Regions from separate parts of the Kitasatospora sp. NPDC004240 genome, predicted to be linked through region 1. Evidence: predicted binding sites of a transcription regulator. Region 1 holds the regulator's gene; the other holds the start of a gene.
What was found. The regulator HspR, encoded in region 1, represses chaperone genes until heat shock. The targets are predictions, from matches to a motif close to TTGAGNNNNNNNNNCTCAA.

Region 1 (4,411 bases):
CGGATGATCCGGAACCCACTCGCTCCCGCTCGTTCCTCCGCTATTCCCGTACGAGCCCGCCGTCCCGGGTGTGGTCCGGCTGTCCGGTCCGAGGGTCCCGTGACGTGCGTGCGAGCGCGTATCCGAGCTGGAACAGCGACTCGACGTTGTAGTCGTCCCGCATTTCCGCCAGATGACGTGCGAGCGTGCGCTCACTGATGCCGAGGCGGCGGGCGATGACGCGGTGATTGGTGCCCTTCAGGAGCAGGTCGATGATGGTCTGCCGGAGACGGGAGACGACCTGTTCGGGCACCGCGCTGCCGCCGGTGAATTCGAGGCTGCGGTTCCAGTTCCGCTCGAAGACCTCGTCGGCGATGAACTGCACGACGGCGGGGTCGTGGATGAACGCGGCGAGGTTCAGGTCGTTCACGACCGGGATCACCGCCACCCGCCGGTCGACGACGATGAGCCGGGTGTAGGGCTCGTCCAGGGTGCGGAATCTCCCGCCCGCCTCGGTGATGGTGGCGACGTAGTCCCGGGTCGGCGCGTGGTACCGCGTGCTGGCGTGGTAGATGGTCCGCGCCGATATTCCGCGCCGGAGGTCCGCGAGATCATTGGAAATGGCCCGGGTGAGGATCTCCGGCGGGCGGGGACCCCCGGGCTGGGCCGCGAGTATTTCCTCCCGGGCCGATGCCGCGGTGTGGTTGATCCGTTGATTGATCAGCGCCTTCCCGCGCACGTACTCGATGGTGCCGCCGGAGGATTCCGGCTTGTGGAAGGCGTCGGCGAGGTCCTGCAGATCGGCGGGAACGGTCACCGCCCGGGAGAGCAGCTCCAGCGCCTGGCGCTGCCAGAGCGCGCTGAGGCCGCTGGCGAGCTGCTTGGGGTCGACCGCGACCAGCGTGTGCGGGTCGTCCGTGTCGGGGATGAGCAGCCCGATGTCCAGCAACTCGCTGAGGTGGCTGTAGTCGCACGGCTGGACGTCCTTGCGGGCCAGGCGGCCGTGGGCCCGGATGACCGCGAGGTAGAGCTCGTGGGCGCCCGCGGACAGCGTCCCCGCCGTGCCGATGCCCGGAGTGGAGGCGTCCTTCCCACTCATTCACGACTCCTTCCCGACAACCGAACTGGCCTCATGGTCGCACCCAGTGCCTCGTCGGCGATCCTAGGGCGTCCCTGACGATTTCCGCCGGGCGTGCGAATCGTCGGACACGTCCTGGGGCCGACCGCGGTGGGTAGGGGGGATGCATTCTCGCACCGGCGCCGCGGGCCTGTCGCTGGAACCCTCTCATCAACGAGGGGCCGCCGGCACCCCCCGAACAGAGGGAACCGGCGGCGGTGGCGTTCACGGGCCCGGCGTTACCGCTTGGGCCGCCAGACGACCAGGGCGCTGGACTGGGTCGGCGGCTGGTACGGGACCAGGTCGCGGCGGTACGAGGCGTGGATGGTGGCCTCGCGCTGCCGGAGGGCCGAGGCGGCGCCCTCCAGGGAGTCGACCAGTTCGGCGATGCGGGACTGGAGCGCGGTGACCTGGTTCTCCAGCTCGATGATCCGCTTGATGCCGGCCAGGTTGATGCCCTCGTCCTGGGAGAGCCGCTGGACCTCGCGCAACTGCTGGATGTCGCGGGCGGAGTAGCGCCGGCCGCGGCCCGCGGTGCGGTCGGGGCAGACCAGGCCGAGCCGGTCGTACTGACGCAGCGTCTGCGGGTGCAGCCCGGAGAGCTCGGCGGCCACCGAGATCACGTAGACCGGGGTGTCCTCGGTGAGGACGTAGGCGGGGGCGGCCGTGGTCCGGCGGGGGGCGGAGCCGGGGAGGCCCTCGCCGATGCCGGCACCGATGGGGCCGCGGTTGCTGTCGGGGGTCATCTGGTCGTCACGCTCCCTTCGCCGCCCGGAAGAGGGCGGCTCGCGGGTCGTCGGAGGCGGTGGCCTCGCGGTACTGCTCCAGGGCCGCCAGCGCGTCTCCGGTGACGTGCTGCGGCACCACGACCTCCACGGTGACCAGCAGGTCGCCGCGGGTGCCGTCCTTGCGGGTGGCGCCCTTGCCGCGGGCCCGGAGGGTGAGCCCGTTGGCACTGCCGGGGGGCAGCTTGAGCTTCACCGGGGGGCCGCCGAGTGTCGGCACCTCGATGGTGCCGCCGAGCGCCGCCTCGGGGAAGGTGACGGGGACCGTCACGGTGAGGTTGTCGCCCTTGCGCCCGAAGACCGGGTGCGCGTCGACGTGGACGGTGACGTAGAGGTCGCCGGGCTGTCCGCCGCGCTCGCCCTGGGCCCCCTTGCCCTTGAGCCGGATGCGCTGGCCGTCCTGCACCCCGGCGGGGATGCGGACCTGCATGGTGCGCGCGGAGCTGGCCCGGCCGCTGCCGTGGCAGTCGGCGCACGGGTCGTCGACGATCATGCCGCGGCCGCGGCAGTCGCGGCACGGCTCGGAGAGCGCGAAGGCGCCCTGGCCACGGCTGACGGTGCCGGAGCCGACGCAGGTCGGACAGACCCGCGGGGTGGTGCCGGCCTTGGCACCGGTGCCGCTGCAGGTGCGGCAGGGGGCCTGGCTGGTCATCCGCAACGGGACGGTCGCGCCGTCGACGGCCTCGTCGAAGGAGAGGGTGACCTCGGTCTCGACGTCGGCGCCGCGCCGGGGCTGGGCCTGACGGCCGCCGCGGTTGAACAGGCCGCCGAACACGTCGCCGAGCCCGCCGCCGCCCGCGCCGGGCTGGGTGCCGTTGAACAGGTCGCCGAAGTCGAAGCTGTAGTTGCCGCCGGCGGCGCCGCCGGGGCGGAAGCCGCCGTTGGCGAAGAGGCTGCGGGCCTCGTCGTACTCCTTGCGGCGCTTCTCGTCGGACAGGACGTCGTACGCCTCGGAGATGTCCTTGAAGCGGTCCTCGGCCTTGACGTCGCCCTTGTTGGCGTCGGGGTGGAACTCGCGCGCCAGCTTGCGGTACGTCTTCTTGATCTCGGTGGCGGTGGCGTCCTTGGGCACGCCGAGGACCTTGTAGTAGTCCTTCTCGACGTAGTCCTTGCCGCTCATGGCTGCCGCCACCTCCCGGATCCCATGGTCATCGTGCGGTCGTTGAGGGTGCCGCCGGCCCCCGGACGGGTGGTGGCAGCGGAGAGCGCGCCGCGGAGCCGGACGCCGTACGGGACGACGGCGTACGGCTCCGCGGCGCGCGGGTGGTCAGCTGTCAGCGCCACCGTCGGCCTTGTCCGACTCCGCGGAATCGGACGGGTCGGCGTCCGGCGCGGCGGTGGTCTGGGTCCCCGGCTGGGGCTCCGCGACCGCGACCATCGCCGGGCGGATGATCCGCTCGCCGATCCGGTAGCCGGGCTGGAGGATCTGGACACAGGTGTCCTCGGTGACGTCCGAGGAGTAGCTGTGCATCAGGGCCTCGTGGATCGTCGGGTCGAAGGACTCGCCCTCCTTGCCGAACTGCTGCAGGCCCAGCTTGGCCACCACGGTCTCCAGCGACTCGGCGACGGACTTGAAGCCGCCCGTCACCTCGCCGTGGTCGCGGGCCCGGCCGATGTCGTCCAGGACCGGGATCAGGGACTCCAGGATGTTGGAGACCGCGATCTCACGGACCGTCAGACGGTCGCGCTCGACCCGCTTGCGGTAGTTCTGGTACTCGGCCTGGAGACGCTGGAGGTCACCCGTCCGCTCGGCCAGCTCGCGCTTGGCCGCGGCGAGGTCCCCCGCGCCGGAGTCGGCACCGGCCGCGGCGGCCTCCTCGGCTGCCTTGACCACGGCCTCCTCGGCGGCGGAGTCGTCGCCGGGCTCAGCACCCTGCGGCTTCTCCGTCATGCGGCACCGCCCTTGGGCTTCTCGTCGTCCACGATCTCGGCGTCGACGACGTCGTCGTCCTTGGCGCCGGCGGCGTCACCGGCCGGGGCCGCACCGGCGGCGTCGGCGTTGGCGTACAGCGCCTGGCCGAGCTTCTGGGCGGTGGTGGACACCTTCTCGGAGGCCTCGCGGATCTTCGCGATGTCGTCGCCCTTCAGGGCGTCCTTGAGCTCGCCGATGGAGGTCTCGACCTCGGTCTTGACCTCGGCCGGCAGCTTGTCGGCGTTGTCCGCGATGAACTTCTCGGTCGAGTAGACGAGCTGCTCGGCCTGGTTGCGGGTCTCGACGGCCTCGCGGCGCTCGTGGTCCTCCTGCGCGTACTGCTCGGCCTCGCGCATCATGCGCTCGATGTCGTCCTTCGGCAGCGCGGAGCCGCCGGTGACGGTCATCTTCTGCTCCTTGCCGGTGCCGAGGTCCTTCGCGCCGACGTGCATGATGCCGTTGGCGTCGATGTCGAAGGTGACCTCGATCTGGGGCAGGCCGCGGGGGGCCGGCGGCAGGCCGGTCAGCTCGAACATGCCGAGCTTCTTGTTGTACGCCGCGATCTCGCGCTCGCCCTGGTAGACCTGGATCTGCACGGAGGGCTGGTTGTCCTCGGCG
Region 2 (4,411 bases), on a different contig from region 1:
GCGTGGGCGTCCGGGCGGCCTGCTGGGCGCGCTCGACGCGGCGCAGCAGCACGTTGACCCGGGCCGCGAGCTCGCGCATCGAGAACGGCTTCGTCATGTAGTCGTCGGCGCCGACGCCGAGGCCGACCAGCAGGTCCGTCTCGTCGTCGCGCGCGGTCAGCATGAGCACCGGCACCGGGCGCTGGGCCTGGATGCGACGGCAGACCTCCAGGCCGTCGAAGCCGGGCAGCATGATGTCGAGGACGACCAGGTCCGGCTGCCAGGTGTGGAAGCCGTCGACGGCGCCGGGGCCGTCGTGGGCCACGGCGACCTTGAAGCCCTCCGCGCCCAGCCGGGCCGCGATGGACTCGGCGATCGTCGGCTCGTCCTCCACCACCAGCACTCTGCGCTGGCTGCTCACCGTGCCGCCGGTGTTGTGGTTGTCCTGCTGAATTTCTGTCACGGTCACGCCACCGCCCCCAGGGCTGCGGGCCGGCCACCTGTGGGGATGGCGGGGCTCCGCTCGTAGTCTTGTTCCGTCGTGGACTGTGCCGGGTCCGCCGTCCCGATCCCGTGCGTGGCTCGGCGGACAGTGAACCGCCCGTCCCGCCCGCGCACTTCGCAGCGTACGGACAGCGGGTGCTTCCCGGCAGGTGGACCGGAGGTTTCCGGCCCGTCGGCCGGCCACCCGGCCGTCCGTCCGTCCCACTCACTTGTGGGCACGGGGCGATACCTTACCCCCCGTTTTTTCACTCTGTGACGATACGTGTGCACCCGAATCGCCGCCGAGCCGCCGGTCAGCGCCGGTACTGGTGCGTAGGCGCAGGGATGGTCTGGACCAATGACGGGGTGTCCGGCTGAGGGAGTTCACGGCGTACTCCCAGCGGACTCCCAGGCTCCGGTCGTACCGTGGTCACGACAATCGTCCGGGTGCGGGATGACCGGTGCGCGCGGGTACGTTGGGCACCGGCGGTACCGGTTGCTGGACGTGCGCGGATCGGAGGCGGCATGGCTGAGCTGCGACGGGGCGCGCCCCCGCTCCGGCCCCCGGCCGGACCGCCGTACGGCCTCTACCGGCACGGCCTGCGCACCTGCGTGCTCGGCTGGCTGCTGACCCGGATGCCGACCCCGCGGCGCAACCCCTTCGCGCTCGGTTACCTGGCCGTGGTCGGCGCGACCACGACCTTCGCCCACCTCGCCGACCCCGAACTGGTGCTGCGCCTGCAGGAGGCGTCCAGTTCGGACGGGCACAACCTGCTCCAGCATCCGGTGCGGGCCCTGCTGCTCAGCGGCTTCTGGGTGGCCGGGCCGATCTGGATGCCGTACCTGTGGGCCTTCGCCTTCACCGTGGCGCCGCTGGAGCGCCGCGTCGGGGCGGCCCGGGCGGCGGTGGTCTTCGCGATCGGTCACGTCACCGCCACCCTGCTCTCCCAGGGCGTGGTGATCGCGGCGGTGGCGACCGGGCGGATGGGGGCCGAGGCGCTGGATTATCTGGACATCGGCGTCAGCTACGGCGTGCTGGCCAGCCTCGGCGCCCTGGCCGGGCTGCTGTCCGCGCGCGGGCGGCTGCTCGCCCTGGGGCTCGCCGGGCTGCTGATCGTCGACCAGATCCTCACCGAGGCCGACCTGGTCACCGGCGTGGGCCACCCGGTCGCGCTGCTGGCCGGGGTGGCGCTGTGGCGCTGGCTGCGCCGCGGGCCCGGCCGGCCGCTGCCCCGCGAGCACTCCCGGACGACGGCCCCGGCGGCCTCCGCGGTGCTCGACCGCGCCTGAGCCCGCGCTCCTCCTCCTTCGGCGGCGCCTGCCGCGCCGCCCGCGCTCCCCGTTTTTGACAGGGCCCCGCAGACCCGGATCCGTTCGCTGACGGCGAACAGAACCCGGGGAACAACCGGCGCCCGCCAAACCTTAGTCAGGTCAGCTCAACTTCGCTGACTGGGGAGAGATCATGGCATCGACGTCCACACCGCTCACCCTGCCCGTGCTGCCGCTCGACGACGAGGTGGTCCTGCCGGGCATGGTCGTCCCGCTGGACCTGAAGGACACCGAGGTGCGCGCCGCGGTGGAGGCCGCCCGCGCCGCCGCCACCGGCGCCGGCAAGCCCCAGGTCCTGCTGGTCCCGCGGGTGGACGGCTCGTACGCGGCGGCCGGCACGCTGGCCACCGTGGAGCAGGTCGGCCGGCTGGCCGACGGCGACCCGGCCGCGCTGGTGCGCGCCGTGCGCCGGGTCCGGATCGGCGTCGGCACCACCGGGCCCGGCGCCGCGCTCTGGGTGGAGACCACGCCGTTCCGGGAGTCCTCGGTCGCCACGCCCGTGGCCGGCCGCGCCGCCGAGCTGGTCAAGGAGTACAAGAGCCTCTCCACCCAGTGGCTGCGCAGGCGCGGCGCCTGGCAGATCGTCGACCGGGTCGCCCAGATCGAGGGCGTCGGCGAGCTCGCCGACAACATCGGCTACGCGCCCTTCGTCACCGCCGAGCAGAAGCTCAAGGTGCTGCTGGAGGCCGACCAGGTCGCCCGGCTGGAGTACGCGCTGACGCTGCTGCGCGACCACCTCGCCGAGGAGGAGGTCAACGACACCATCCGCAAGGACGTCGAGGAGGGCGTCGCCAAGCAGCAGAAGGAGTTCCTGCTCCGCCGCCAGCTGGACGCCGTCCGCAAGGAGCTGGCCGAGCTGAACGGCGAGGCGGCCGACGAGGAGGACGACTACCGGGCCCGGGTCGAGGCCGCCGACCTCCCCGAGAAGGTCCGCGAGGCCGCGCTCAAGGAGGTCGACAAGCTGGAGCGGGCCTCCGACCAGTCACCCGAGGGCTCCTGGATCCGCACCTGGCTGGACACCGTCCTGGAGCTGCCGTGGAACCGGCGCACCGAGGACGCGTACGACGCCGCCGGCGCCCGGACGGTGCTGGACGCCGACCACTCCGGGCTCGCCGACGTCAAGGACCGCATCGTCGAGTACCTGGCGGTGCGCAAGCGCCGGGCCGAGCAGGGCCTCGGGCAGGTGGGCGGCAGGAGGGGAGGCGCGGTGCTGGCACTGGTCGGCCCGCCCGGCGTCGGCAAGACCTCGCTCGGCGAGTCGGTGGCCCGCGCCATGGGCCGCGAGTTCGTCCGGGTCGCGCTCGGCGGCGTCCGGGACGAGGCGGAGATCCGCGGCCACCGGCGCACCTACGTCGGCGCGCTGCCCGGCCGCCTGGTGCGCGCCATCAAGGAGGCCGGCTCGATGAACCCGGTCGTCCTGCTCGACGAGATCGACAAGGTCGGCTCCGACTACCGGGGCGACCCGGCCGCCGCCCTGCTGGAGGTCCTCGACCCGGCGCAGAACCACACCTTCCGCGACCACTACCTGGAGGTCGAGCTGGACCTCTCCGACGTGGTCTTCCTCGCCACCGCCAACGTGCTGGAGGCCATCCCCGAGCCGCTGCTCGACCGGATGGAGCTGGTCAGGCTCGACGGCTACACCGAGGACGAGAAGGTCGCCATCGCCCGCGACCACCTGCTCCCGCGCCAGCTGGAGCGGGCCGGACTCAAGGGCGAGGAGGTCACGGTCGACGAGGCGGCGCTGCGCCGGCTGGCCGGCGAGTACACCCGCGAGGCCGGCGTGCGGAACCTGGAGCGCTCGATCGCCCGGGTGCTGCGCAAGGTCGCCGCGCAGGCCGAGCTGGGCGGGCGCGAGCTGCCCGCCACGGTCGGCGCCGAGGACCTGCGCGCGCTGATCGGCCGGCCGCACCACGTCCCCGAGGCGGCCCAGGAGCCCGCTGAGCGGCGCACCGCCGTCCCCGGCGTGGCCACCGGCCTCGCGGTCACCGGCGCGGGCGGCGACGTCCTCTACATCGAGGCCTCGCTCGCCGACGCCGAGACCGGCGGCACCGGGCTGACCCTCACCGGCCAGCTGGGCGACGTGATGAAGGAGTCCGCGCACATCGCGCTCTCCTACCTGCGCTCGCGCGGCGCCGAGCTGGAGCTGCCGGTCACCTCGCTGCGCGACCGCGGCGTGCACCTGCACGTGCCTGCCGGGGCCGTCCCCAAGGACGGGCCGAGCGCCGGCATCACCATGACGACGGCGCTGGCCTCGCTGCTGTCCGGGCGCAAGGTCCGCACCGACGTCGCCATGACCGGCGAGGTCTCGCTCACCGGCCGGGTGCTGCCGATCGGCGGGGTGAAGCAGAAGCTGCTCGCCGCCGACCGCGCCGGGGTCACCACGGTGATCATCCCCAGCCGCAACGAGCCCGACCTGGACGACGTCCCGGCCGAGGTCCTGGAGCGGCTGACCGTCCACCCGGTCGCCGACGTCCGGGAGGTGCTGAAGCTGGCCCTGGAGCCGGCCGGGGTGCTGGTCGCCGCCTGACGGGTGGCCCGGCCGGCGGGACCGGCGTTGTGCGCGGGAGGGGGCGGTGTCCCGGTGACACACTGCGGGGATGCCGTCCCCCACGCAGCGCGC

Region 2: a site for HspR is predicted at 1,884-1,902, ahead of lon (endopeptidase La). Genes of this name have one in related genera too.

Annotation. Positions count from the first base shown of each region.
Region 1 covers NZ_JBSGFD010000094.1:24,174-28,584, forward strand. The annotation lists gene ACWEQL_RS24335 (LuxR family transcriptional regulator) at 41-1,078, opposite strand; gene ACWEQL_RS24340 (heat shock protein transcriptional repressor HspR) at 1,336-1,842, opposite strand; gene dnaJ (molecular chaperone DnaJ) at 1,850-3,001, opposite strand; gene ACWEQL_RS24350 (hypothetical protein) at 2,998-3,165, opposite strand; gene grpE (nucleotide exchange factor GrpE) at 3,149-3,772, opposite strand; gene dnaK (molecular chaperone DnaK) at 3,769-4,411, opposite strand, start outside.
Region 2 covers NZ_JBSGFD010000019.1:36,001-40,411, reverse strand. The annotation lists gene ACWEQL_RS08070 (response regulator transcription factor) at 1-442, opposite strand, end outside; gene ACWEQL_RS08065 (rhomboid-like protein) at 988-1,752, shown strand; gene lon (endopeptidase La) at 1,925-4,318, shown strand; gene ACWEQL_RS08055 (GtrA family protein) at 4,389-4,411, shown strand, end outside.